Regions from separate parts of the Halomonas sp. RT37 genome, predicted to be linked through region 2. Evidence: predicted binding sites of a transcription regulator. Region 2 holds the regulator's gene; the other holds the start of a gene.

Region 1 (14,506 bases), 2.2 Mb from region 2:
ATCAGGATGCGCAGGGCACTCTCCAGTCCACGATGGACACCCCGGGCGACGATGTAGGCGCAGATGGCGAGAAACAGCGTGTGGTAGAGCGTCAGCTTCAGCGGCGATGCGATCAGGTTGGCAAAGTTGTCGGCCAGCATGGCGGCGTCGGCGTCGCGCAGTGACCCGGTCAGCATCTCGCCAAGATAGTGCAGCGCCCAGCCGCTGATCACCGAGTAGAAGCTCAGGATCAGCAGCGCGGACAGGCCACCGAGCCAGCCGATGGTCTCCCAGGCGCGGGAGGTGCGATGACAACGGGTGAGAAAGCGCATGCCCATGATCGGGCAGCGCCGGCTGTTGCGCCCAAGCATGATCTCGGCGATCAGGATCGGGATGCCGACGGCAAAGACGCACAGCACGTAGACCAGCAGAAAGGCGCCACCACCGTGCTCGCCGGCCAGGTAGGGAAAGCGCCAGAGGTTACCCAGGCCCACCGCCGAGCCGACCGCGGCCAGCAGGAAGGTGCCTTTGTGGGTCCAGATGTTATCGCTGCTCATGGGGCTTCCGTCGACATGTCGGCGTCGCGACGCGGTAATGGCTGACCGGGCCGAGGCCCGGTCTGACATGTCAACTTTGCGATACAACCATGGCGCCTGACTAGGGGCGATGCGTTTAGCAGGCGTTGGCGGGACGGGTTTCCGTCACTGGCGGGTTCTGGAACTCGTCGTCAGCTGCTGGTATGGGGAGCCAGGGCGCGGTGATCGTCGCCAAGACGCACGGTATCGCCGATCGACAGGTCGCCGATATTCTTGGTGCGCTCGCCTGTGCGCACGGAGATCAGGGCGACCACGTCGCCGATGCTGGCGGTGTCGTCGTCGACCCTGGCTTCCACCCTGACCCTGACCGAATAGCCATGGTAGCGGCCGGCGATGATACTGCCGACGTGGGCGGTGGGGTATTCGTCGGGCTTGTCGGCGAAGTAGCGCTGAACGCTGTCAGCGCCGGGATCATCCCATTCGACGTGCTTGTGCATTCGCGTATCTCCTTGTTCGCGAAGGATGACGGTGCCCCATTAGCATAGACCGCAACTAGGGCGGTCGCCGTCTTCACCCCTAACGGTTATCAGTCTGCATCAATTGTGGCAGCGCTCGGCCCGGAAAGTTCCTGGATCAGACGGGTGGTGAGATACAGTCGCGGCACAATGCTGTCGAGCTCGATGAATTCCTCGTCGCTGTGGTAGCGCCCCCCGACCAGACCGAGGGACTCCAGCACCGCGGGTTGGCCGGTTTCGGGGTCGTAGGCGTAGCCCGCATCGGTGCCCCCACCGATCTCGGCCAGGGCGAGCGTCTGGTCGAGTTCCTGGCGGTAGATAGACTGGGCGAGGGCCGCCAGTTGCTCGGTGGCCGGATTCGGCGGCAGCGGCGGGCGCCCGCGCTCGAGCCGAAACGCTACCTCGGTGTCCGTGACTCGCTGCTCGGCAATAATCGACTGGGCTTCGGCCATGACGCGCTCGTACTCGGTATGATCGAAGTAGCGCATGTCCCCTTCGGCCCTGGCCGAGTCCGGGATGATATTGCGCTTGGTGCCACCCTCGACAATGGTCCAGTTGAGGGTGGTGCCCTTGTCGCTGTCGCCAAGGTCATCGAGCTGGAGCAACTGGTGGGCCAGCTCCATCACCGCATTGCGGCCTTCCTCGGGGGCGCCGCCGGCGTGGGACGCACGTCCCTCGACCTCGAGAAAGGCGTAGTTGATGCCCTTGGTCACGGTGGTGACCGCTGACTCGCCGGGCTTGCCCAGGGTGGGCTCGAAGGACAGGACCGCGTCCTGTTCGCTGGCCAGTTCGGCGATCAGCTCACGGGATCCAAAGGAGCCTTTTTCCTCGTCGGGGTTGAACACCACGGTCAAAGTTCCCCAGGGCGAGAGCCCGAGGTCAGCGAGCAGGCCCAGGCTATGCAGGATGACCGCGATGCCGCCCTTGGCATCGCCGACGCCGGGGCCATAGGCCCTGGAGGCGTCGCTGGAAAAGGGGCGCTTTGCCACAGTGCCTGAGGAAAAGACGGTGTCGTAGTGGATCATCAGCATGAGATCGGCGTCGCCGCTGCCCTGGTGTCGAGCCACCAGCGTGTTGCCGCCGAAGGCCTCGGCCGGGTGCTGTTCGACCTCGAAGCCGAGTTCGACGAGACGTTCCTGCAATAGCGCCTCGACGCGAGCGAGGTCGTCGACATCGCCGGTACCGGAGTCGAGATTGACCAGCGACTCCAGGGTCTCGAGAAAGGCCGAGCGCTCCTGCTCGGCATTGGCGAGCAGGGTGTCATCGGTGGATGGCGAGGCCAGGGCAAATGCTGGCAGCAGGGACAGTAAGGCGCTGAAGCGTCGGGCGGCCATGGTGAGCCTCCTTGCTGGGTGGTCACCAAAGGATAGTTCAGTCCGGCCAGGGTGCCGTCCTCACCCCAAATACTGATGTCTCCACTTGCAGACGACACTGGCCGCCATCGGGCGCCGGGCATCGATATTGTCTATATGAGCATTGCCGCAAAACGATGATGCCCGCCATGAACAGCCGGGCATCGATATTGTCTATTCCGCAAAACGACGATGCCCGTCATGAAGAGCCGGGCATCGCTAGAGAGGCCGAAAACAACGATGCCCGCCAGGAGGCGGGCATCGATGAAGCGAGAAAACGCAGCGCTTACTTCTTGGTGGCGCGCTTGCGCTCGTTCTCGGTCAGGAACTTCTTGCGCAGACGGATATGGTTCGGGGTGATCTCGACCAGCTCGTCGTCATCGAGGAACTCGATGGCCTGTTCCAGAGTGAAGCGCACCGGCGGGGTCAGCACGATGTTCTCGTCGTTGCCGGAGGCGCGCATGTTGTCGAGCTTCTTGCCCTTGGTGGGGTTGACCACCATGTCGTTGGCGCGGTTGTTGATGCCGACCAGCATGCCTTCGTAGACCTCGGTGCCGTGGTCGATGATCAGCTTGCCGCGCTCCTGCAGGGCGTACAGGGCGTAGGCCAGGGCCTTGCCCGGAACCATCGACACCAGCACGCCGTTGCGACGCTCGATGGAAGCGTCGGGCTTGAGCGGGCCGTAGTGGTCGAAGCGGCTGGTCAGGATGCCGGTACCGGAGGTCAGGGTCAGGAACTGACCACGGAAGCCGATCAGGCCGCGCGCCGGGATGATGAAGTCCAGGCGGACCCGGCCCTTGCCGTCCGGGTTCATGTTCTTGAGCTCGCCCTTGCGATAGCCGAGCTCTTCCATGATGGCGCCCTGGTGCTGCTCTTCGCAGTCGATGATGACTTCTTCGTAGGGCTCCTGCTTCTCACCGTCGATCTCGCGGATGATGACCTCGGGACGACCCACGGCCAGCTCGAAGCCTTCACGACGCATGCTCTCGATCAGCACCGACAGGTGCAGCTCGCCGCGGCCGGAGACGATGAACTTCTCCGGGGACTCGCCCTGCTCGACACGCAGCGCCACGTTGTGGATCAGCTCCTGGTCGAGACGATCGCGAATGTTGCGGCTGGTGACGAACTTGCCGTCCTTGCCGGCAAACGGTGAGTCGTTGACCTGGAAGGTCATGGACACGGTGGGCTCGTCGACGGTCAGTGCCGGCAGTGCCTCGACGGCGGCCGGATCACAGATGGTGTCGGAGATCGCCAGGTCGTCGATGCCGGTGATGCAGACGATGTCCCCGGCGGTGGCCTGCTCGGTCTGTACCCGCTCGAGACCCAGGTGGGTCATGACCTGGCCGACCTTGCCCTTGCGGGTCTGGCCTTCCTTGTTGATGACCACCACCTGCTGGTTGGGCGAGATGGCGCCGCGGGTGATGCGGCCAAGGCCAATGACGCCGACGTAGCTGGAGTAGTCGAGCGCCGAGATCTGCATCTGCAGCGGGCCGTCGAGTTCCACCTTGGGCGGCTCGACGATGTCGACGATGGACTGGAACATCGGCGTCATGTCGTCGGACAGCTGGTCAGGCTCGGGACCGGCGATGCCGTTGAGGGCGGAGCAGTAGATGATCGGGAAGTCGAGCTGCTCGTCGCTGGCGCCGAGGTTGTCGAACAGATCGAAGATCTGGTCGATGACCCAGTCCGGGCGTGCGCCGGGGCGATCGATCTTGTTGACCACCACGATCGGCTTGAGGCCCTGATCGAAGGCCTTCTGGGTGACGAAGCGGGTCTGCGGCATGGGGCCGTCGACGGCGTCGACCAGCAGCAGTACCGAGTCCACCATCGACATCACGCGCTCGACCTCGCCGCCGAAGTCGGCGTGTCCAGGGGTGTCGACGATGTTGATGTGGTAGTCCTGTCCCTCGGGGGAATTCCAGCGGATCGCCGTGTTCTTCGCCAGGATGGTAATACCGCGTTCCTTCTCCTGGTCATTGGAGTCCATGATGCGCTCCTGACCCTCGGCCTTGCGGTCCAGAGTGCCAGACTGACTCAACAGCTTGTCGACCAGGGTGGTTTTGCCGTGGTCGACGTGAGCGATGATGGCGATGTTGCGAAGATTCTCGATCACGACGGGATCCTGCTGGAAAAAGTGGGGCAGCATTATAGGGCCTGGGCGATGACAACGACCAGCCTTGTTGGCGCCAATCTCGGCATCGATCCTCAAGATGCTGAACTATCAAGCACCTGCGAGGCGAAAAAAGTAGGCGAAATCGGCAGAAAGGACGATCTGACGCTCAGGCGCGCTGTACGACCATCTTGGCGCGACAGGCCTTGAGGCGAGTGGCGAGGTCCTCTACCGCGCTCAGGTCCAGCGACGGGTCGAAGCCTCCCAGTCGATCGAACCAGGTGCGTTCGACGCCCAGGGCCCGGGTCGGTGTACGTCGCAGCAGGCTGAGCAGCGATAGCGGACAGGGACGAGCAGGACGCACCACCGGGCGCGAATCATCGCAGGCGGCTGCCATCATTCGCTCGACCCAGTGGGTGTCTAGGGGGCCGAGGCAGAAGCCGAGCATGCGTCCGTTGCTGTGGGAGGCGGCCAGATTGAGGCGCCGCCCCATGGGCGCGGGCCTGCTGCGCACCTGGCGATAGCCGACGACGGCTTGTTCGCCCGGTTCGCCCAGTAGTGGTGGCGCCATATCGCCATCGTCGATGACGAGGATTTCGCCTCTTCCCTGGAAGAGGGCGACCTGCTGGCGAGCTTCCGCGAGCCGGCGAGGCAGTTCCTTGCCGGTAAGTCGGGCATCAATGATCAAGCTGATTTTCACGACGACACTCCGAGGAGGGTGACGCCGGCCGGCAGGGGAGGCGGTCGGAGTCGAACGTAATAAAGTGTATCTTTGCGTTGCGAAAGGTTCCAGCGCCCACTGACACCTCGCGATCGGCCCGGCAGAGTTTATAGATCCTGTCACAAAGGTCCAAAGTGGTGCGTCGCAGTCTTTATTGCACTTTTGTGGTGCATTGGTCGGCAGATCCTGAAGGTGGTGGGCCTTTGTGCCCTAAGCTGGCGCAAAGGGCCTGTTTGGATAAAAAAGATTTGAAACAATGGGTTGGGATTTTTTTGGTCGATGCTGGTGCAATGCTGGCACGCAATCTGCATTGTGGTTGGCAGTGTCATCGTGTCGCGCACGTTGCCATGGGCAGTGTCCCGGGAGCGTGCTACAAAGGATCCCGGTACCCCTTTTGTTCCCTGGATCATCCCCCGTTTCAAACCGGTGACATGGGATTGGCGCCGTTGCGCAACGCTCGAGTCACGAGACAAGTTCCACTCTGGAGGACCACATGTCAGACAAGACCCTCGCCCTGATCAACGAACATGATGTGAAGTGGGTTGACCTGCGCTTCACCGATACCCGCGGTAAAGAGCAGCACGTCACCATTCCGGCCGCCGAGGTCGACGAAGAGTTCTTCGAGAATGGCCAGATGTTCGATGGTTCCTCCATCAACGGCTGGAAGGGCATCAACGAGTCCGACATGATCCTGCGTCCGGAGGACGGCACCGGCTTCCTCGACCCCTTCACCGAAGACGCGACCCTGATCCTGCGTTGCGACATCATCGAGCCGGCCACCATGCAGGGCTACGAGCGTGATCCGCGCTCCATCGCCAAGCGCGCCGAGGCCTACCTGCAGTCCTCTGGCCTGGGCGACACCGCCTTCTTCGGCCCCGAGCCCGAGTTCTTCATCTTCGACGAGGTGCACTGGAAGGCCGATATCGAAGGCGCCATGTACAAGATCAGCTCCGAAGAGGGTGCCTGGTCCACCGACCGCGCCGTCGAAGGTGGCAACCTCGGTCACCGTCCGCGGGTCAAGGGCGGCTACTTCCCGGTTCCGCCGGTGGACAGCTTCCATGACATGCGCGGTGCCATGTGCAACACCCTCGAGGCCATCGGCCAGAAGGTCGAGGTGCACCACCACGAGGTGTCCAACGCCGGCCAGAACGAGATCGGTGTTGCCTTCAACACCCTGGTCAAGAAGGCCGACGAAGTTCAGGAAATGAAGTACGTGATCCACAATGTGGCTCACGCCTACGGCAAGACCGCCACCTTCATGCCCAAGCCGCTGGTCGGCGACAACGGCAGCGGCATGCACGTCCACCAGTCTTTCTGGAAGGACGGCCAGAACCAGTTTGCCGGTGACGAGTACGCCGGTCTGTCTGAAATGGCACTGTTCTACATCGGCGGTATCATTAAGCACGCCCGCGCCCTGAACGCCTTCACCAACGCTTCTACCAACTCCTACAAGCGTCTGGTGCCGGGCTTCGAAGCGCCGGTAATGCTGGCCTACAGCGCCCGTAACCGTTCTGCTTCCATCCGTATCCCGTACACCGCAAGCCCGAAGGGCAAGCGTGTCGAGGCGCGTTTCCCCGACCCGACCGCCAACCCCTACCTGTGCTTCGCGGCGATGCTGATGGCCGGTATCGACGGCATCAAGAACAAGATCCACCCCGGCGACGCCATGGACAAGAACCTCTATGACCTGCCGCCGGAAGAAGGCAAGGCCATCCCGACCGTGGCCGAGAGCCTCGACCAGGCGCTGGCAGCCCTCGACGAGGACCGCAGCTTCCTGACCGAAGGTGGCGTCTTCACCGACGACATGATCGACGCTTACATCGAGCTCAAGAACGAGGATGTCGAGCGTCTGCGCATGGCGACCCACCCGATCGAGTTCGACATGTACTACAGCTGCTGATCGGCATAGCGCCTCGTGCGTTCCGTCGGCCCCGCGATGATCGCGGGGCCGATTTTTTTGCGCGGGCCTTGCGCCTGGGCAAGGGATCCCCTTGGCGCGGGTCGTGGCTGCCGTCATCCTCGTCAGGGGAAGGTCGGCGAGGGCAATCACGATGATGCAGCGGTGGACGCGCAGGGCAGGCCGGGAGAGGGGCGAGAGCGCTCCCTCGTCGCCGAGTCGACCATCACTGATGGCCATTGCCTTGCTGGCAGCATCCGGGCTGGCGTTGCCGGTGGCAGAAACCGTGCCGGCGAGCACCATCTATCGCAGTGTCGGTCCCGACGGCATCGTGCGCTACAGCGATACCCCCTCGGCCGGCGCCCGCGAGCTGGCACCGCCGCCGTTGTCCAGCGCCCCTGCGCTGGATGTGGCGGCGCCCTCCAGGCCGACGGCGCCTTCAGTACCAGGCCCGGATAGCGACGCCGATATCTTCCAGCCCCACGATGTCCTGGCCATCGCCTCCCCGGCGGATGACAGCGTGTTGCCCACGGGGACCGGGGGAAGATTGAAGGTGCTGGCCGCGATCAGCCCGCCTCCGGCGACGGGGGATCGCCTCGGCCTGGAGGTCGACGGTGTGCTCGCCACCAGCGTCACCGGCATCGGCCCACTGTGGCTCACCAATCTGGAGCGTGGCGAGCATCGCCTGGGCCTGGTGGTGCTGGCCCCGTCGGGAGAGGTGCGTCAACGCAGTGCCGATATCGTCATTCACGTACAGCGCGCCAGCCGCCTGCTTCCCGCCAACCCCCTTCGTCCTGCGCCGCCTTGACCCGCGATCTGCGGGCCTTGTGCGGACAGTGATCCAGGCGAGACTGCCCTGCACCAGGTTGGTGCACTAAAATGGTGCGTAGGTGCGCCGACGGTGACCCGCCTCCTCGACAAAAGCACCGTCCTGGCGCCTGCGCGGCGGGAGTGTGCCACTGGCACCAAGGCTGGCCCGCTTCTTGCTTTGAATGTTGTTGTCTGACGCCTGCTCGAGGCCGAGACCTGGACCGCCACCATGGAATGCCGGCTTGGCGCCGTGGCGGCCTCTATCGAGTGGGCGCTTTGCCCCATCAGGATGGACCCATGACGCCTGGCATCATCGAACACCTCACAACTGCGGTCATGCTGCTCGACGGCGAGCTGCGACCGACCTGGATGAACCCGGCGGCGGAGACCTTGCTGGCGGTCAGCGCCAGTCGGGTTGCCGGCGTGGCGCTGAGCGACTGGCTCAGCGGCGAGGATGATATCGCCGAGGTGCTGATACGGGCCCGGGATGGACAGCATCCCTATACCCAACGGGAGGCGCGGCTGGTCCTCGCCGGTGGAGACCCCTTGACGGTGGACTACACCGTGACGCCGCTGTCGCCTGACGAGCTGCTGCTGGAGATGGAACCACGGGATCGGCTGTTGCGAATTTCCCGCGAGGAAGCGCTGCAGTCGCGCCAGGAAACCATGAAGGTGCTGGCGCGGGGGCTGGCCCACGAGGTCAAGAATCCCCTGGGGGGGATTCGTGGCGCGGCGCAATTGCTCGAGCGTGACCTGGAGCAGACGCCGGCGCTCAAGGAGTACACCCGGATCATCATCGAAGAGGTGGATCGGCTCCGCGATCTGGTCGATTCCATGCTCGGGCCCAACCGGGTGAGTCGGCGAGAGCCGCTGAACATCCACCGGGTGCTGGAGCGGGTACGCGCGCTGCTATTGGTCGAGCAGCCGCGGGTGAGCATCGAGCGCGACTATGATCCCAGCCTGCCGGAGTTGACCGGCGATGAAGCCCAGTTGATCCAGGCGGTGCTCAATGTGGCCCGCAACGCCGTCCAGGCGCTGGTCGAGTCCGAGACACCGAACCCGGTGATGACCCTGAGGACCCGCGCGCGCCGCCAGTTCACCCTGGGCGCCCAGCGCCATCGTCTGGTCTGCGACGTCAGCGTGATCGACAACGGCCCGGGCGTCCCCGAGACGCTGCGCGAGACCCTGTTCTATCCGATGGTGTCCGGTCGTGCCGAGGGCAGCGGCCTGGGGCTGTCGATCGCCCAGTCGGTGCTGCACCAGCACGAAGGGCTGATCGAATGCGAGTCCGAGCCTGGACGTACCGAATTCCGTCTGTTGATTCCCCTGGAGATGAGTCATGACTGATACCGCTCGTGTAATGATCGTCGACGACGACCGGGCCATACGCTGGGTGCTCGAGCGCGCCCTGGCGCAGCCGGACCTTGAGGTCGAGGCGGTCGAGCGGGCCGACGGTATCCTCGATCGACTGCTGGCCGAGCCGCCCGACGTACTGGTCACCGATATCCGCATGCCAGGTATCGACGGGCTCGATCTGATGGCCAAGGTGCGCCAGGTGCACCCGGACCTGCCGGTCATCGTGATGACCGCCCATTCCGACCTGGACAGTGCGGTGGCTTCCTATCAGGGCGGGGCCTTCGAGTACCTGCCCAAGCCGTTCGACGTGGACGAGGCGCTGGCCCTGGTGCGACGCGCGGTGGCCCACGTGCGCGAGCGCCAGCGGCCGGTCAGCGTGCCTGAAGGACTCGACGCCGAGATCATCGGTGAGGCGCCGGCGATGCAGGAGGTGTTCCGGGCCATCGGGCGCCTGGCGCACTCGCATATCACGGTGTTGATCAACGGCGAGTCCGGGACCGGCAAGGAGCGCGTGGCGCGTGCGCTTCATCAGCACAGTCCCCGCGCCGCCAATCCCTTTATTGCCCTCAACATGGCGGCGATCCCCCGGGATCTGATCGAGTCGGAGCTGTTCGGCCACGAGAAGGGCGCCTTCACCGGCGCCAGCGCCAGTCGTCAGGGGCGCTTCGAGCAGGCCAACGGCGGCACCCTGTTCCTCGACGAGATCGGTGACATGCCGTCGGAGACCCAGACCCGGCTGTTGCGGGTGCTGGCCGACGGCGAGTTCTATCGGGTCGGTGGTCATACGCCGGTCAAGGTGGACGTGCGCATCATCGCCGCGACCCACCAGGACCTCGAGACGCTGGTCGCCGATGGCCGCTTTCGTGAGGACCTGTTCCACCGCCTCAACGTCATCCGCGTGCACCTGCCAAGGCTGTCCCAGCGGCGCGAGGATATTCCCCGGCTGGCGCGGCACTTCCTGGTCGAGGCGGCCAAGGAGCTGTCCACCGACGTCAAGGTGCTGACCCGCGAAGCCGAGGAGTTCCTGACCCGGGTGGACTGGCCCGGCAACGTGCGTCAGCTCGAGAACACCTGTCGCTGGCTGACGGTGATGGCCTCCGGGCGCGAGATCCTGGTCGAGGACCTGCCGCCGGAGCTGCGCGGCGGCGATGACAGCGCCGCAGGCGGAGACTGGCGTGAAGCCTTCCGCGCCTGGGCCGACAGCGCCCTGGCCTCGGGCCACACCCACCTGCTCGAAGAGGCGGTGCCGGACTTCGAGCGCATCCTTATCGAGACCGCGCTCAAGCACACCGCCGGGCGCAAGGGTGAGGCTGCCGAGCTGCTGGGCTGGGGGCGCAATACCTTGACCCGCAAGCTGAAGGTGCTGCTGCCGTCGCTGGCGGAAGACCAGGAGGTCTGAGCGGGCCGGGGCGGCGAGTCCGGGGGGCACCGGTTTAACCAGCCTGCCCGGACCGGCCTACCCCAAGGGGCATATCATCAGCCTGTTATCGGTGGCCTAGAGTGGTGGCGACGTTGCACCGCTACTCTCGGCGTCGGGGGTAGCGTCACGATTCTGAGGCCTACCCCCATGAACCTTTCACGCTCTCGTCGGCTTGGCCTGGTGGCCATGTCGCTGGTTTTCATCTCGAGCCTCTCGCTTGCCCAGGAGCGGTCCTCGCCACGCACCGTACCGGCCAACAGCGAGCCTGCTGCCAGCAGCGAGGATCTTGCTGCCATCGCCAAGGAAACCACCAATCCGGTGGGTTCGGCCTGGATGCTGTGGATGCAGAACGACTATACCCACCTGGACGGCGACGACTTCGACGGTCGCTGGTCCAATTCCTTCAAGTTCCAGCCGGTCATGTCCTTCCCCTTCGAGATGGCAGACGACAACTGGAACCTGGTGGTGCGCCCGGTGTTCCAGTACAACTCGACTCCGATGGACGAGAGCTTCGGTACCCTGGCCCGGGGCGGCAGCCCGCTGGACATCGATCCCGACGAGTGGAGCCGCAACGCCCCCCATCGCGGGCGTACCGAGGGCCTGGGTGACACCGCCCTGGTGACCCTGGCCGGCCCGGCCCGCGCCGACGGCGTCATCTGGGGCCTGGGGCTGACCCAGATCTTCCCCACCGCCGAGCATGACGTTCTGGGACAGGGCAAGTTCCAGGCCGGCCCGGCGGCCCTGATCGCGCGCCTGGCGCCCAATCCCGGTGGCTGGAACATGGGCCTGCTGGCTCAGCACTGGTGGTCCTACGCCGGCGAAGATGACCGCGAGCACACCAGCCAGACCGATCTGCAGTACTTCCTCAACTACCGGCTCAGCGGCACCGAACTGGTGGGCATGACACCCAACGTGCGCATCAACTGGGAGGCCGACAGCGGCGAAAAGGTCAACTTCCCGATCGGCCTGGGCTATTCCAACGTGGTCCGCATGGGCAGCACCCCGGTGCGCCTGGCCGCCGAGATCCAGCACAGCGTGATCCGCGGTGATGAGTGGGATGCGGACTGGAACTTCCGCTTGATGTTCATCCCGGTGGTCAAGAACCCGTTCATGTAACGGCGCTGGCAGCCTACGCAAAGGGGCCCCGCCATGGCGGGGCCCCTTTGCATCTGCGGCCGACCAGCAGGCCCGCTATCAGGCAACCGTCAGCGGTTCGGTGCGGGCTTCGAGCCAGGCCAGCGCCTGGCCGTCGAGCCTCGGCGCCAGCCGGCGGCGGACCTCGTCGTGGTAGGCGTTGAGCCAGTCGATCTCGGCCTGATCCAGGGTGAACAGGTTCAGGCAGCGGGTGTCGATGGGACACAGGGTCAGGGTCTCGAACTCCAGGAAGTCGCCGAAGTCGCTGGGGGCCGCGGTGCGGTTGGCCACCAGGTTCTCGATGCGCACCCCCCACTGGCCGGGACGGTACACCCCAGGCTCGTTGGAGGTGATCATGCCTTCGCGCATGGCGGTATGTTCGGCGACGGAAGCGCCTGAGCTGATCACCTGGGGGCCTTCGTGGACGTTGAGGAAGTAGCCCACACCGTGGCCGGTACCGTGACCGTAGTCGCGGCCGGTGGCCCACAGCGGCGCCCGCGCCAGGGCGTCCAGCCGCGAGGCGGCGATGCCCTCGGGGAAGCGTGCCCGCGACAGTGCGATCATGCCCTTGAGCACCAGGGTGCAGTCTTCGCGCTGAGCCTCACTGACCGTGCCGACCGGGACCATGCGGGTGATATCGGTGGTGCCACCGCGGTACTGGCCGCCGGAGTCGATCAGCAACAGACCGTCGCCCTCGATCACCGAATGGGCCTCCTGGGTCGCGCGGTAGTGGGGCAGGGCACCGTTGGCGTTGAAGGCGGCGATGGTATTGAAGCTCTCGCAGACGAAGTCCTCGTCCTTGGCGCGTTCCTCGTACAGGCGGGCCTCGACGTCCAGCTCGGTGACCCGTTCGCCGGCGGCGAAGGCGGCCTCCAGCCAGGCGAAGAAGCGACACAGGGCCGCGCCGTCGGCTTCCATGGCCTGACGCACGAAGCCGAGCTCGTGGGCTGTCTTGATGCCCTTGGCCAGGGTGCTGGGCTGGAAGGCTTCGACCACGGTCATCTCGTCCGGCAGGGCCTGGCGGGTCCCCAGCGTCAGCCGGGCCGGATCGATCAGTACCCGTTCGTCCCGCGGCAGGGCGGACAGCCGCGCCGCCCAGTCGGCGTAGTCGGCCACCTCGACACCATCGGCCTTGAGCGCGTCGACCAGTTCGGGAGCGAGCTTGCCGGGTGCCACGAACAGGGTGGCGGTGGCGCGACCGATCAGCAGATGGGACAGGAACACCGGATTGAAGCCCACGTCGGCACCGCGCAGGGTGGTCAGCCAGGCGATGTCGTCCAGCGTCGACACCAGATGCCAGTCGGCGTGGTGCTCGGCCATGGCCGTGCGTACCCGGTCCAGACGCTGGCGCCGGGTCTCGTCCAGATAGCGGCCGGCGTGGGGTTCGATGGCCCCGCTCGGCAGGCTCGGGCGATCGCGCCAGATCTCGTCGAGCAGGTCGCTGTCGCCGCGCAGGACGACGCCCCGTTCACCAAGGATGTCCTCGAACTGGCGGCCGTGGGCCAGGGACACCACCTGGGCGTCGTAGCCCAGGGTGTCGCCGGCCTCGAGGCGCTCGGCCAGCCACTGCATCGGTGCGCTGGCCTGCCCCTGGGTCAGCTTCATCATGCTGATGCCGGTGCCGGCGAGTTGAGCCTCGGCCTGCACGAAGTAGCGGCTGTCGACCCACAGGCCGGCCTCGTCCTGGGTCACCACCAGGGTACCCACCGAGCCGTCGAAGCCGGACAGCCACTCGCGACCGGCCCAGTGCTCGGGCAGGTATTCGCTGTTGTGCGGATCGCTGGACGGTAGCCACCAGGCATCGATGGCGTGGCGGCGCATCGCCTCGCGCAGATCGCTCAAGCGTTGGCGAGCGGTATCGGCACTGGCTGAGGTCATGCTCAGACTCCTGTTCTGACAATGGCTTCGGCGTCCGCGCGGTGGGCGGCCGCCGGATCGATAAGACGGTGATGCTTCAGCATGCGCTTGAACACCGGCACGAGCAACAGCAGCACCCCGGCGAAGATCACCAGGGCGATGGCCGACCGTCCGAACAGTTCCGGCAACTGCTGAAGCTCCTCGGCGTTGACGTGACCGCCGATCAGGCCCGCCACCAGGTTGCCGAGGGCGGCACCGGTGAACCACAGGCCCATCAACTGGCCCTGGGTGCGACGTGGCGACAGCCCCGACATGGTGGACAGCCCCACCGGCGACAGGCACAGCTCGCCCAGGGTCAACAGCAGCATGCTGCCGACGATCCACCAGGGTGACACCAGCCCTGTGCCTGTCAGTACCTGTTGCGCCGCCAGCACCATCAGGCCGAAGCCGCAGGCCGCCAGCAACAGGCCGAGGACGAACTTCATCGGGCTACCCGGTTCCAGTCGGCGCCGACCGAGCGCCGGCCACAGCCAGCCGAACAGCGGGCCCAGCAGCACGATGAATACCGGGTTCAACGACTGGAACCACAGGGTGGGGACCTCCCAGCCCATCACGTTGCGGTCGGTGTAGTTGGCCGCGAACAGGTTATAGGAGGTGGGCTGCTGCTCGAAGGCGGCCCAGAAGAAGGCGGCGGCGACGATCAGCACAAAGCAGATGGTGACGCGAATACGCTCGTCACCGCTGAGTCCGGAGAACAGCATCAGGTAGGCAAAGAAGCCCAGCGAGGCGACGATCAGCACGCTGGTCATGGCCTCGGCC
Region 2 (14,506 bases):
TGCGGCCTTCGACAACTCGGTCAACCAGGTGGGGCCCGAGAATCCGGCGGGTATCCTCGAGGAGATGGACCGGCGCATTCGCCGCACGCTCGAGGCCGACAGCGATGCCCACGGCGTGACGCCGCACATGGATGCGGGGCTGGTGTGGGTCGGCGCCGACCAGCAGCAATTGACCTTCTCCGGCGCCAAGCTGGATCTCTATGCCACCGATGGCCAGCGCCTGGAGGTACTGGCCGGTGGCCGACGCGCCCTGGCGTTCAAGCGTCGTGGGGAGTTCACCAATCAAACGTTGGCACTGGTACCTGGCTGGTCCTGTACGCTGTGCAGTGACGGCTTCCTGGATCAGGCAGGCGGCGAGCACGGGTTCGGCTTCGGCAGGCGGCGTTTCGAGGCCATGCTGCTGGAGCACGCCGGGCTCGATCCCAGGGCACAGGTCGCGGCCTTCCTGGATGCGCTGGCGCGATTCCAGGGCGAGGCGCACCAGCGTGACGATATCACCCTGCTGTGCTTCCAGCCGGCGGTCGAGGACGAGCAGGACGGCACCGCGTCCGCGACGTCCAACATTCACCACGGTCACGATGAGGGAATTCCATGGACCTCTTGACGCTGCGCGACCAATTCGACAAACAGCGCGTGCTGCTAAGCTTCAATGGCCCGATTTCCCATAGCCTGATCGAAGAGATCGGCAAGGCCATTCGCAACTACCTCAACAACGAATCTGCGGCACCATCGGCGGCGATGGACGTGTTCTCGACCTACATCGAAATGACCCAGAACATCAGCCATTACGCCACCGCCATGGGCTATGACGAACAGCGGGCCACCGCCACCGTTGCGGTGGCGCGGGGCGAGCAGGGGCACTATCTGGTGTCGGCGGGCAACGTGGTCGAGCATGCCGATGGCCAGCGTCTGATGGCGACCGTCGAGGAACTCGGTGAGATGGACGCGGTCGAGCTCAAGCGATGCTACAAGCAGCAACTCAGAAAGCCGCGTGAAGACGGCTCCCGGGGAGCAGGGCTGGGGTTGATCGACATGGCGCGCAAGTCCTGCCAGCCGCTTCAGTCGAACCTGACGCCGCTCTCCGATCAACAGAGCTTTTTCTGCATCACCGCCACTATCTGACGGAAAGTCGAGAAAATGATCAACGACATTGCGATTGACGGGACCCAGTCGACCCCTGACATTCGTTCTGACTGGGACGCCGGAACGCTGACCATGCGTGGCGATTCCTATCCCGAAAACACCTTCGAGCTCTACAGTGGCGTGCTGAACTGGGTAGATCACTACCTGCGAGACGGCGAGAGCCCCCTCGAAGTGTGCCTGGAACTGGTCTACCTCAACACCAGCTCGGTCAAGGCGATGATGGACATCTTCGACCTGATGGAGGAGGCTCACCTGGAAGGCAAGGCCTGCAGCGTGGATTGGCGCTACGATGTCAGAAACGAACGCATCGCCGAGCTGGCCGAGGAGTTCAAGGAAGACTGCAGTTTTCCGTTTGCGATCACCCCCGTCGAGGATCCCAGTTCATGACCGAAAGGGATCGTCAGCTGCTGCGGGACATCGAGGCGCTGCTGGCCTCGTCCGAGCATCAGGACAATCCACTGAAGGCACCGCTCGAAGCGCTCTACCGGCGGCATACCGAGCAGCTTGAGCGGCTAGAGCGCATGGCTGCCATTTCCGATGGCTTTCAGCGCAACGTCAAGAGCGACCTGACCACCGCCGAACGCCGGCTGGAGCGACAGCAGCGTCGCCAGCACAAGCTGTCACGCATCGCCGATGGTTATCAGGAGCTGCTGTTCGAGCGCAAGCAGACGCTGGAAAGCGAGGTCATGCTCGATCCATTGACCAAGATCCCCAATCGTCGTGGCCTGCACACCGAGCTGCGTCGACTGATGGCCGCCTCCAGCCGACAGCAACGCCCTTTTACCCTGGCGATGGTGGACATCGACCACTTCAAGCGCTTCAACGACGAGCATGGGCATGATGTCGGCGATCAGGCGCTGCTGGTAGTGGCCAAGGTCCTCGACGACACCCTGCGTGGTGGCGATATCGTCGGTCGCTGGGGGGGCGAAGAGTTTCTGATCGCCTTGCCCGGCGCTTCGCTGTGGGCGGCTGAACCCCTGTTCGAGCGGCTCCAGGCCAAGCTGCGTACCACCCAGGTGGTGAGCGACGACTCCCTGACGCTGACCGTCAGCATCGGCGCGGCGGAGCACCGTCATGACGAGACCTACGAGCAGACCATGAATCGCGCCGACCAGGCGTTGTATCAGGCCAAGCGCAATGGGCGAGATCGCTGGGAGGCCGCCGAGTGACGGGCGTTCTGACTCAGCATCAGATGGTGTGTCGGCGTTGGAGGTTGCGCGGGTCCGGACCTGGCAGGCAGGAGGTGCCGGCAGCATGCTGAGGGTGTCCGAGCGGCTGTGGCTTGCGTCGATCGGCAAGGAACACTGTGACGCTCTGTGGCACGCCATCGATGCGAGCCGGGAGTCGTTGAGGCCCTGGCTGCCGTGGGTCGATGCCACCCGCGAGCCGGGAGATTGCGAGGTCTTCGTCACCGCTGCCATGGCTGAGCGGCGTCTGGGCAGCGCTCGACACTTTGTCTTGCTCGAGGACGACGAGCTGATCGGCGTCGTCGGCTTCAACCGCATCGTCGAGCGTCACCGCTGGGCGTCGCTGGGCTATTGGCTGCGCAGCGACTTCCAGGGTGGGGGCCGGATGACGCAGTCCGTGGCAAGCCTGGTGGAATGGGGTTTCGACGAACTCGAGCTTCATCGACTCGAGATTCGTTGTGCCGAAGGCAATAGCCGTAGTCGCGCTATCCCCGAGCGACTCGGCTTTCAGCAGGAAGGCGTGCTGCGCGAGTGCGAATGGGTCGGCGGACGGGCGCTGTCCCATGTGGTCTATTCGCGTCTTGCCGGTGACCCCGCGCCGGGCTGACGGCCTCGCCTTCAGGCCCAGCGTTCCTCGGCGGTAAAAGCGACGGTAAACCAGCGGCGCTCGGGGGGAATGCTCAGTCGTGAGGATATCTCCTCGCGGATCTCGTCCATCTCTACCATGCCGCGCCCGGCGGCGAAGTTCGGCGCGGTGACGATATGAATCTCGATAAAGTGGCCCCGGCCACTCTTGGCCACATGACTGTAGTAGTGGCTGAGACCCTCTCTTTGCATGATCTCCTTCATCGCCGCGTGCACCTCACGATCGATGGCGCTGGGTGCCATCAGCAGGATGTCCTTGGCGGCTCGCCGAATGATGTTGATGGGCACCGGCATGAACACCAGGGTCAGCACCACCAGCAGCGCCGAATCGACGTAGGGTGTCCAGTGGTCGAGCGCGGTACCTTCCAGCATAAGGGCGATCACGAAGGCCACCAGCAGCGCGCCGGTGATCAGCGCCGCCATCAGCCAGTTCTTCTGATCGATTCGCAGAAACTCGGAGTTGGCCCTGCGATTGATCTTCTTGAGATACACCGCCATGGTGCTGCAGATCACCAGCACCACGGCGGCGTAGAGGGTGGCCGCGCCGAAGGCGAGGGCGTGGCCGCCGCCCAGCAATTCCCGCAGCGCGTTGAGAAAGGCGTAGAAGCACAAGAGCAGCAGAATGCCACCGTTGAGCGCCGCCACCATCGGCTCGAAGTGCCAGAAGCCATGCTGGAAGCGTGAGGTCGCCTCGCGCACGACCAGCCGCGATACCGCCAGCGCAAGCCCCGACATGGCGGCGTCAATGGTGGAAAAGACGCCATCGAAGAGGATCGACTGGGAGCCGGCCAGCAGGCCGAAACTGACCCCGAGCAGGGCGACGCCCAGGGTGGTGATGATCGAGAGCGACAGGGCCCGTTGTTCGAGTCGTGAATCCATGATCCGATGCAGTGTCGAGGAAAGCTCGACTATAGGGGCTGGCGTCGTTTGGCACCAGCCGGGGCGTTCGCGTCGGCTATCACAGGGCGTGGATCAACAGGGAGAACACCATGAGCAACAATCTCTACGCCAGGGCAGAGTGTGGCTGCGGCGCCATTGCGCTGCTGGTCGCCGGTGAACCCGAGGCCGTCGATCCTCGCCTGAGGCTGGCCTGGTGGCCGGAGACAGCGCTGCAGTTGACGCAAGGGGCGGACTGGCTCGAGCTCACGGATGAACGGCGCGGAGAGCATCGCTTGCTGGTGGAGAGTTGCCGCCGCTGTGGTGACCGGCTCATGGTCTCACGGGAGGGCTGGGTCGAGACGACGCTTGAATGGGTGGAGAGGCTGGGGCTGGAGGTATCGACGCTCAGTGCCAGTGATGCACTTCGAGAGAGCTTCGGGCATGCACGCCCCGTTGACTGAGTCGTCGTGATATCCGCCCATGGGCGCTCGCTGCCTGCGCGGTGAAGGGATCAAGGGTGCGCGTTGGCGAGGGAGGGGTAGCCCAGCAACTGCCCCAGGCGCTCGGCGTGAAGCGACAGCCAGTCGGGGTCGATCGGCCCCCAGTCATCGATGCGATAGTGACCGATATTGTGAGGCTTGCCTGGCTGATGCTCGAAGCGGCAGCGGATATCCAATTCCTCGAGGGCGGCGAGGGTGTCCTGAGCGGTACGTCTCGGCATGCCGGTGGCGGCGGTGATGGCCGGCACGCTATCGATGCCGGTGGCCACCAGATGGGCCAGGTAGAGGCGTCGATAGAAGCTGGTGCGGGTCTTGCTGAGGCTGGTCATGGGCTTTCGCTATCTCGTCAGGGGCCTTTGGTACCGATGGTTCAGCGTCACGTAAAAGCGCGGCCAGTGCAACAGAGGTTCGAGACTTTGATGCACGTCACAGGCGTGCCTGCCGGCACAGGCTAGAGTGTGGCGACACCGGGCGGTGCTTCATGAACTTCGTCATGGAAATGATTCTTGAAGCGCGAACGGTTCTCGCCATTTTCTATCCCGAGGTTCTCGCATGTCTGCATCGCCGATCTTTGACCGCTCCGCCCTGGCCGCCCTGGCCACCACCCTCTGTCTTGGTGTCTTTTCCAGCAGTGCCTCGGCGCTGGAGTATCCGATCGGCGAGCCCGAACTGGTCAACGGCATGGAAGTCGCCGCGGTCTACCTGCAGCCGGTGGTCATGGAGCCTGCCGGTGAGCTGGCCGCTGCCGAGGCCGATATTCATCTCGAGGCGGATATTCACGCCCTCGAGGACAACGACAACGGTTTTCCTCCCGGCGCCTGGATTCCTTTTCTGCACATTGACTATCGGTTGCAGAAGGAAGGCAGCGACAGTGTGATCGAAGGTAGCCTGATGCCGATGATCGCCAGCGACGGCACCCACTATGGTGTCAATGTGGCGCTCGAAGGCATGGGGCGCTATCACCTGAGCTTCCACATCGAAGCGCCGCACCTGATGCGTCATATCGACAAGGAAACCGGCGTGGCACCCTGGTATGCGCCCTTCGACGTCGAGTATGACTTTGTCTACGCCGGCGTGGGCAAGAAGGGCGGCTACTGAGAGGAGGCGGTCATGTTGCTGCTACGTCGTTCCCGTCTCTCGGGCGCGCTGATCACGGCGCCGTTGGTCGCGCTGTCGCTGATGACACTGTGCGCCACCTCTGGTCAGGCAGAGGCCGGAGCGCTGCCTACCTACCGGTTGACCCTTGTTGACGGCAGGCTTGATCCCGTCGAACTCGAGGTCGTCGCCGGGCAGCGGTTCAAGATCGAACTGCATAATGCCGGAAGTACGCCGGTGGAATTCGAGAGTCGCCGGCTTCGCCAGGAAAAGGTGATGGGCCCCGGCGTTCACTCCTTCGTCGTGGTCCACCCGCTGAAGCCGGGGCGCTACGACTACTTCGACGAGTTTCACCTGCCCGATGCCCAGGGCGTGATCATCGCTCGGGAAGCCTCCGAGGAGGCTCACCCATGAACGAAGCGGCCTTTATCGTGGTCCTGCGCGAGAGCCTGGAGGCCATCCTGGTGGTCGGCCTTGTCTACGCCTGGCTCGCCCGAGAGGGGCGTCGCGATGCCTTGAATTGGCTGTGGGGCGGTGTCGCGGCGGGTATCGCCCTGGCGGTGGTGCTGGGTGCTGTGCTGATGGGAGTAGGGCGCTGGTTGACCGGTGACGCCCAGACCCTGTTTCACACCGCCATGTCGGCGCTGGCCGCCGCGTTGATCGTGCAGATGGTGGCGTGGATGCGCCGTCGCGGCGCCTCCTTCAAACGCTCCATGGAGTGTGACGCCATGCTGTGTCTGTCGCGCTCACGGCTGTGGGGCATTGCTACCCTGGTTGCCCTGGCGGTGGCTCGGGAAGGCGCCGAGACCCTGGTGTTTCTGTACGGTCTGGGTCTGGCCCAGTGGCGAGGCGGACAACTGACCTCCTTCGCCCTGGCCGCAGGTCTCGGCTTTGTCACGGCGGCTGCCTGCTTCGTGATGCTGCAGTGGTCCTCGCGACGACTGGCCTGGCGCGGGTTCTTCCGGGCCAGCGAGATCCTGCTGCTGCTGGTGGCGGCGGGCCTGTGGGTAGCGGCGCTCGAGCGGCTGATGAATCTGGGCTGGTTGCCGGTCGGGATCGATCCGCTGTGGGACACCAGTGCCTGGCTGGATGATGGCCAGGGAGTCGGCGGACTATTGGCCAGTATCGCCGGTTACCGTGCCTGGCCTTCCTCGACGCTGGTGCTCGGCTACCTGTGCTATTGGGGCCTCGTCTACTGGTGGGTGGGCGGGCAGCGCCCGTCGCACAACGTCGTCGAGGGAGCGGTGTCGTGAACGAGGCGGCGGCAGTGACGGCAACAGGGACGGCAACAGTGACGCCAGCAGTGATGCCAGAAGCCAGCGATCGTCGCTGCGGGCCTGGCAAGGAGACTCGGCCAACCGTGGCTGAGAATCGGCATCCAGGCGCCCGCAAGACCCGACGCTGGGCACGTCTGGGAGCCTGGCTGAAGCATCATCGGCGCTGGATTCTGACACTGCAGTGGGCCGTGGTGGCGTTCTACGCCGTGCTGCTGCTGGTGCCGCCCTTGTTGCCCCTGCCGAACCATGAGGCACGCATCCTCGATCACCTCACGGTGTTCGCCGAGTTCGTGTTCTGGGGTATCTGGTGGCCGTTTGTCATGGTCAGCATGGTGGTGGCGGGGCGGCTATGGTGCGGGATGATGTGTCCGGAGGGTGCCATCACGGAAGCCGCCAGCCGTGTCGGCCTGGGTCGGGCGATACCGCGCTGGATGCGTTGGGGTGGCTGGCCGTTCGTGGGCTTCGCCATGACCACGATCTATGGGCAGCTGGTCAGCGTCTACCAGTATCCCAAGGCCGCACTGCTGGTGCTGGGGGGCTCGACCCTGGCGGCGGCCGTGATCGGTCTGGTCTACGGCAAGGGCAAGCGCGTCTGGTGTCGCCATCTGTGTCCGGTCAGCGGCGTCTTTGCGCTGTTGGCCAAGCTGGCGCCGTTGCACTACCGCGCCGACCCCGAGGTATGGACCGAACACGGACGGCGCCAGCGCCGGCGTGAGGTGTCAAGAAGCCGGGCTCCGGACTGCCCGGTGCTGATCCCGCTGAAGCAGCTGGACAGCGCCAGTGACTGCCATCTGTGCTCGCGTTGCTCAGGCTACAAGGATGCTATCCATCTCGAGCTCAGGGCGCCCGGCATCGAGGTGGTGTCGCCACCGCCTCAGCGACCCGCGACCCTGTGGGAGTTCGTGCTGGTGGTATTCGGCCTGCTGGGCATCGCGGTGGGGGCATTCCACTGGTCGGCGAGCCCCTGGTTCGTGGCCGCCAAGCAGCAGGCGGCCGTCTGGCTCTATCAGCACGGTTGGGGATGGCCGCTGGAAACCAGCGCACCCTGGTGGCTGCTGACCCACTATCCCGAACACAACGACGTCTTCACCCTGCTCGATGGAGCCCTGCTGCTGGGCTATATCGGCGTGACTACCCTGGTGCTGGGGGGGCTTGTCTCGCTGTCGCTGTCGCTGACCAACCGTCTGCTTGGCCGCTGGCGCTGGCAGCGCCTGTGGCACCTGTCCTACGCCCTGATACCCCTGGCCGCGGTCGGCGTCTTCCTGGGCCTGTCGATGACCACCCTGACCCTGCTGCGAGGCGATGGCCTGCTGATCCACTGGGCCAATGACGCCAGGGCGCTGTTGCTGGGGCTTGGCGTACTGGCAAGCGCGGGGCTTGGATGGGGCATCCTCGGACGCTACGCCAGTGGCCCGCGTCGACTTCTGGCCATGCTGCCCATGCTCGCCGCCCAGGCGCCGGTGATCGGCGCCTGGTGGCTGCTGTTCTGGGGCTGGTAGAGCGTGGTATCGCCTGGTAGAGAGCCAGCCACCGCACTAATTATGCGTTTGCGGTGAAAGGGGCCTGTCTCTGGTAAAGCGGGGCCGCAATGATCTGGCGCATTTCCTCATCCTAGGTGATATAGGCCGGCGGGCTGGTAGAGAGCCAGCCAGCGCCGACCCTGCCCACTAATTATGCGTTTGCTGTGAAAGTTATGCGTTTGCTGTGAAAGGAGCCTTCATGGCCTTGATGATCTGGCGCATTTCGTCATCCGAGGTGATATAGGCCGGCATGGTGTAAAGCCATCTGCCGAAGGACCTCAGCCACACGCCCTGTTCACGGGCGATGGCGGCGGCACCTTTCAGCGCTTTACTGTCGTGCACCTCGATCACGCCGGTGGCGCCGAGCACACGGATGTCGGCCACCGCAGGGTGGGCGCGCAGGTCACTGTCGCCGGCGAGCTCCTGCACAAGGATGGCGTTGAGCCGAGCGATACGGCCCAGATAGTCGTCCTCCTCGAAGACCCTGAGGCTTTCCAGTGCCACGCGACAAGCCAGCGGATTGCCCATGAAGGTCGGGCCGTGCATAAAGGCGTGAAGCTCGCTGTCGCCGATAAAGGTGTCATGGACACGGTCGTTGGCCAGGGTCGCCGCGTGGCCAAGGTAGCCACCGGTCAGCCCCTTGGACAGCACCATGATGTCCGGACTGACACCGGCATGGTCGGCGGCGAACATGCGCCCGGTGCGTCCAAAGCCGGTGGCCACTTCGTCGAACACTAACAGCACGTCGAACTCGTCGCACAAGGCGCGAGCACCCTTCAGATAGTCCGGTGAGGTCATGTTGAGACCTCCGGCGGCCTGCAGCAGGGGTTCCATCAGCAGCGCGGCGATCTCGTGGTGGTGGGCTTCCAGCACCGCTCGCAGGGCGTCGAGGTCGGCGGCGACCTGCTCCGGCGTGGCCGCATAGGGGGCCGTCGGCGCCGGGGCGAAATGGTGTTTCGGAAGAAAGCCGGAAAACAGCGAATGCATGCCCTCTTCGGGGTCACACACCGCCATGCAGCCGGCGGTATCACCGTGGTAGGCCTTCATCAACGACAGCATGCGGTGCTTGTTGGGGCGGCCGCGCAGATGGTGGTACTGCACCGCCATCTTCATCGCCACCTCCATGCCCACCGAGCCGCTGTCTGAGAAGAACACGTGGTTGAGGCCCTCTGGCGTGACGCGAACCAGTTCCCGCGCGAGCTGGTCGGCGGGATCGTGGGTCAGTCCTCCAAGCATCACGTGACACAGCGTGGCAGCCTGCTCCTGAATCGCCTTGACCAGCCGTGGATGTCCGTAGCCGTGGATCATGCACCACCAGGAGCAGGTCGCGTCGAGCAATGATTCGCCGCTGTCCAGGGTAAAGCGGGTGCCCTGGCCGCCGACTACCCGGGGGGCAGGGGCCTGGGTCTTGAGATGGGCGTAGGGATGCCACACCGGAGAGGTCATGTCGGCTCCTGAGGGACGCTTGGTGGTAAACTGAGTGACGAGCTAAAAGTTTACCACCGCTGCTGCTGCCGTCGCCAATGCCAGCGCTCGTACCCGGAAAACCGGGGTAGAGCGGGGCAGGCGAGGGTACAAGGCGGAGCGGTGCTTTCTAAGGGATGCTGGGCTCTGGGATGCTGGGCTCAGGGATGCTGGGCTCAGGGATGCTGGGCGTCGACACGTTCGAGAAAGCGCTCGAACAGAAACGCCTCGTCGTTTTTCAGCGAGCGACTCAGGCAGTCGATGAACTCTCGGCGCGGATAGGTGAAGACCCGCGGCGCCTTGTAGGCATCCAGATCGATGGCGATCACCTCTCCGTCGACGACCAGGAAGTTCTCTGTGTGCAGGCCACGACAGTGGATACGGTCACGGTACAAGGCTTCGAGAATGTCCAGGTAGCGGTTCTGCAGTTCCGGAGAGTCGAGGACCAGCTTTTTAAGCGCGATGCCGTGCACGTTGGCGGTGACCAGACGATAGCGCTCTGCCGACAGGATTTTCGGTGTGGCGATACCCAGTCGCTCCAGTCGGCCGGCGACATAGCGAAAATTGTGGCCGGGGTAGCGCCGGATGCCCAGGCGGTAGCGCCAGCGATCGCTGGTCTTGGGCGTGAAGGTCTTGATGAAGGCGTCCTGGTCCGCGTCGTAGTGGACCTCGGTGTACTTGCCGGTCTGGATTAGTTGCATGGCGTCCTTGGCAGGCAGGGGGTGGCGGTCAAAACAAGGAGAGGTAAGACGTCAGGCGTCTTCGTCGAAGCGTGCGTCGAACAGTGCCTCCAGAGCGTCCAGCACCGCGTCCGCGTCCTTGCCTTCGGCCTCCAGGGTCAGCTCCGTACCGCAGGGGGCGGCCAGCATCAGCAGCGACATGATGTTGGCGGCGTCACCCGAGCGGCTGCCATGGTGGACGGTGACGGTGGCGTCAAAGGGTTGGCAGCAGGTGACCAGGCGAGTCGCGGCGCGTGCATGCAGGCCGCGACGATTGGTCAGGGTCAGGGTGCGTCGGGCCACGCCTAGAGTCCTCCGCTGTCCAGTCGGCGTTGCTGGCCGAGTTCGCGGTGGCGTAGACGGACGCGGGGATGCTGGTCGGCCAGGGCCGAGGCGATTCCCTCGGCCAGGTAGACCGAACGATGCTGTCCTCCGGTGCAGCCCACCGCCACGGTGAGGTAGCTGCGCTGGCTTTGCTGATAGCGCGGTAGCCAGGTGCGCACCCAGGCGAGAATGTCGCGTTTCATGTCGGCGACGTCCTGATAGCGTTCGAGGAAGTCGATGACGCTGGGATCGCAGCCATTGGCATCACGCAGCGATGGTTCCCAGTAGGGGTTGGGCAGACAGCGGGCATCGAACACGATGTCTGCATCCGGCGGCACGCCACGCTTGAAGCCGAAGGACTCCACGGTCAGGCTCAACTGGCCGCTGCGGTGGTCGGCGACCTGTTCGGCGATGCGCGAACGCAGTTCGTGTACCGACAGGCGAGAGCTGTCGATGACCAGATCGGCCAGGTCTCGAATGCCCGAAAGGGCCTTCTGTTCGGACTCGATGGCTTCCGCCAGGGTCATGTCGCTATCACGGGTCAGCGGGTGACGGCGCCGCGTGTGGGAATAACGCTCGAGCAGAATTCGCGCATCACTGGTCAGGTAGACCACCTGGCAGTCGATCGGACTCTGCTTGAGGGACGCCAGCTGGGCGGGGAAGCGTTCCAGCGCCTCAGGCAGGTTGCGGGCGTCGACGCTGACGGCGATACGGCGGGAATGACCGTTTTCCAGCTCGTCCACCAAGGCGCCCAGCAAGGTCGCGGGAAGGTTGTCGATGGCGTAGAACCCCAGGTCCTCCAGGGCCTGAAGGGCCACGGACTTTCCCGAGCCGGAGCGACCACTGATGATCACGAGCTGCATGTCCTGTCTCCTTGGGCAGGCGTCCATTGCTGATGGCCTAGGCAAGGCCGCGATCAGGAGGGAGTGTCGTCCCCTGGCGCCTGTTGGCGGATGGCTTCCTGCAGGCGCTCGTGAAGCTCGCGCTGGGAGCTGGCGTGGCGCAGACGGTGACGTGTGTCGGCGTCGTTCATGACGCCAGCGACCTGGCCGAGCAGGGCAAGATGGGCGTCGTCGGCCTCTTCCGGCACCAGCAGCACGAACACCAGATCGACGGGCTCACCATCGATGGCATCGAAGTCGACAGGTTCCGCGAGTTTGAGGAAGCCGGAGATGGGCGCCTTGCAGTGGGGGTTGCGGGCATGGGGAATGGCGACGCCATTGCCGATGCCGGTACTGCCCAGGCGCTCACGTCCGATCAGCCGACTGAAGACCTCCTGGCTGTCCAGGCTCGGGGTGTTCTGCGCAATGAAGGTGCTGAAAAACTCCAGCACCCTCTTCTTGCTGCCTCCCGGGACATCGAACAATGTGCGCTCGGGAGGGAGAATGGCTTCCAATGTCATGAGAGTCAGCGAATTCCGGCGCCTTGGGCGCGGGCTTGGGATTTTTCCTTGTGCTTGACCAGCTGGCGGTCCAGCTTGTCGGCAAGGGCGTCGATAGCAGCATACATGTCGCCGTCCTGCGCTTCGGCATGCAGGTCGGCACCGGCGGCGTGAAGGGTGCAGGCGGCCAGCTGGCGTTCCTTTTCCACCGAGAGGGTCACCTGGACGTTGGTGATGTTGTCGTAGTGGCGCTCCACACGGGTGAGCTTCTCTTGTACGTAGTCACGCAGGGGATCGGTCAATTCGACGTGGTGGCCGGTGATGTTGACTTGCATGACAGGCTCCTTGCTCTTTCGGGTGGTGGCTTGATTGTAACCCTTTTTCCGATCCTGCAAACCCCCTCGACGCTACGCAGAAAGACGCAGATGTCATGCGAAATTTCAAGTGCTTGCGCTTTCCCGATAACTAGGCTAGCGACGCCGCAGCGCAAGGCCTCAGCGCAGTCGCTTGCGCTCGCTGGAAGACGGAATATTCATGGCTTCCCGGTACTTTGCCACGGTGCGTCTGGCGACATTGACGCCGTCTTCCGCCAGCAATTCCACCAGTTTGCTGTCCGACAGAGGTTTGCGGGCAGGTTCCTTTTGAATCAACGATTTGATCATGGCGCGGATGGCGGTACTGGAATGGGCGTCGCCATCCTGGCCGACCTGGCTCGAGAAAAAATACTTCAACTCGAACACGCCGCGAGGCGTGTGCACGAACTTCTGGGTGGTCACGCGGGAGATGGTGGACTCGTGCATCTCCACCTTGTCTGCGATATCGGCCAGCACCAACGGTTTCATGGCCGCTTCTCCCTGCTCGAGGAAGTCGATCTGACGCACCATGATTTCCCGGCCGACCTTCAGCAAGGTGTCGTTGCGGCTGGACAGACTCTTGATCAGCCAGCGCGCCTCCTGCAGGTGGTCCTTGAGGAACTGGTTGTCCTGGCTCTTGTCCGCGCGCCGAATCAGCGCAGCGTAGTCGGGCTGGATGCGCAGTCGGGGCATTGCATCCGGGTTGAGTTCAACGCGCCAGCCCTCTTCGGTGTGGCGTACCACCAGGTCGGGTATGACGTAGTCGTTATCGCTGTCACCGAACTGGCTGCCGGGACGTGGGTCGAGGCTCCGGATCAGCTCGATGACGCTGTCGAGTTGGTCGTCATCGAGTCCTAGTCGGCGCTTCAGCAGACGTCGGTCGCCGCTGGCCAGCGCCTCGAGAAACTGTCTTACCAGTCGTCCGGCCTGGGGCAGCAGGACGGTATCGCGAGGCAGGCTATCCAGTTGCAGCATCAGACACTCGCGCAGGTCGCGGGCGAACACTCCGGTCGGTTCGAACTGTTGCAGCCGAACCAGCACCGCCTCCACCTCTGCGAGGGGAGGGGGGCGACGACCGTCTTGCTCGAGCCCCTGGGCAATGTCATCCAGTGTCTGCTCGAGATAGCCGTCGGCGTTGACCGCGTCGAGCAGGCTCTCGGCGATCAGGCGCTCCTGGTCGCTGACGTCGAGCATCGCCAGTTGCCAGCTCAGGTGGCTGTGCAGTGACTGGGAGCTTGCCTGGCGCTCGAAATCCGGCGCCTCGCCACTGCCGGCGGGGGTGGTGCCCAGGTCCTGGTAGGTGTCGGACCAGTCGCTGTCCACACTGAGTTCCGAGGGAATCTGATCCGCCCAGTCATCTTCCACGGCTTCCCTGGTCTGCTGTTCGCCGAACTCGTCCTCGAGTTCGAGCATGGGGTTGGCCTCCAGCGCCTGCTGGACCTCCTGGCGCAGGTCCAGGGTCGAAAGCTGCAGCAGGCCGATCGCCTGTTGCAGTTGCGGGGTCATGGTCAGCTGGGTACCGATGCGCAGCTGCAGTGACGCCTTGAGGGCCATGGGTCGGGATCCACCAGTGTTGTCGAAAGGCTTTACCCTAACGACGAGTCATCAGACATGCAAGCATCTTGCCAAGTTGGTGTTTTTTGACCTGTGGGAGGGAGTGTAAAGGTCGATGTGGAACAACTTGGTAGGGGGGAGGTGCTTCTTTCGAGGGAGGCCCTGTGTGCAAGGTGAGGCCGACCCTTTCGGGGCCGGCGGTTGAATGCTGATGCTGGCAAGTGTTGCGGCCGCTTGATGCGACTGCGACTGCGGCTGTCGGGCGGCCCTGCGGTCTAGAGGCGGAAGTTCTCGCCCAGGTAGACCTCCTTGACGCGCTGGTTGGCGAGGATGGACTCGGCGCTGCCCTCGGCGATGATCTGGCCGTCGCCGACGATGTAGGCACGATCGCAGATATCGAGGGTCTCGCGCACGTTGTGATCGGTGATCAGGACGCCGATATCGCGGGCCTTGAGTTGACGAATG

What was found. The regulator sigma-54, encoded in region 2, starts transcription at its own class of promoters, with help from an activator protein. The targets are predictions, from matches to a motif close to TGGCACNNNNNTTGCTNT.
Region 1: the regulator sigma-54 is predicted to act here: its motif matches at 5,508-5,525, upstream of glnA (glutamate--ammonia ligase).

What each region holds. Positions count from the first base shown of each region.
Region 1 covers NZ_CP098827.1:4,480,854-4,495,359, reverse strand. Annotated here, with positions in the region: gene NFG58_RS19595 (sodium-dependent transporter) at 1-536, opposite strand, end outside; gene NFG58_RS19590 (hypothetical protein) at 707-1,012, opposite strand; gene NFG58_RS19585 (glutamate carboxypeptidase) at 1,102-2,364, opposite strand; gene typA (translational GTPase TypA) at 2,669-4,495, opposite strand; gene NFG58_RS19575 (glycosyltransferase family A protein) at 4,662-5,192, opposite strand; gene glnA (glutamate--ammonia ligase) at 5,707-7,113, shown strand; gene NFG58_RS19565 (DUF4124 domain-containing protein) at 7,343-7,918, shown strand; gene glnL (nitrogen regulation protein NR(II)) at 8,218-9,267, shown strand; gene ntrC (nitrogen regulation protein NR(I)) at 9,260-10,675, shown strand; gene NFG58_RS19550 (hypothetical protein) at 10,844-11,812, shown strand; gene NFG58_RS19545 (aminopeptidase P family protein) at 11,891-13,708, opposite strand; gene NFG58_RS19540 (peptide MFS transporter) at 13,711-14,506, opposite strand, start outside.
Region 2 covers NZ_CP098827.1:1,708,202-1,722,707, forward strand. Annotated here, with positions in the region: gene siaA (biofilm regulation protein phosphatase SiaA) at 1-604, shown strand, start outside; gene siaB (biofilm regulation protein kinase SiaB) at 592-1,122, shown strand; gene siaC (biofilm regulation phosphoprotein SiaC) at 1,138-1,530, shown strand; gene NFG58_RS07385 (diguanylate cyclase) at 1,527-2,312, shown strand; gene NFG58_RS07390 (GNAT family N-acetyltransferase) at 2,398-2,937, shown strand; gene NFG58_RS07395 (cation diffusion facilitator family transporter) at 2,949-3,854, opposite strand; gene NFG58_RS07400 (hypothetical protein) at 3,965-4,315, shown strand; gene NFG58_RS07405 (winged helix-turn-helix domain-containing protein) at 4,366-4,683, opposite strand; gene NFG58_RS07410 (iron transporter) at 4,907-5,452, shown strand; gene NFG58_RS07415 (cupredoxin domain-containing protein) at 5,465-5,863, shown strand; gene NFG58_RS07420 (FTR1 family protein) at 5,860-6,702, shown strand; gene NFG58_RS07425 (4Fe-4S binding protein) at 6,810-8,225, shown strand; gene bioA (adenosylmethionine--8-amino-7-oxononanoate transaminase) at 8,418-9,692, opposite strand; gene NFG58_RS07435 (hypothetical protein) at 9,887-10,411, opposite strand; gene NFG58_RS07440 (HPr family phosphocarrier protein) at 10,463-10,732, opposite strand; gene rapZ (RNase adapter RapZ) at 10,735-11,616, opposite strand; gene ptsN (PTS IIA-like nitrogen regulatory protein PtsN) at 11,670-12,155, opposite strand; gene raiA (ribosome-associated translation inhibitor RaiA) at 12,161-12,469, opposite strand; gene NFG58_RS07460 (RNA polymerase factor sigma-54) at 12,629-14,041, opposite strand; gene lptB (LPS export ABC transporter ATP-binding protein) at 14,317-14,506, opposite strand, start outside.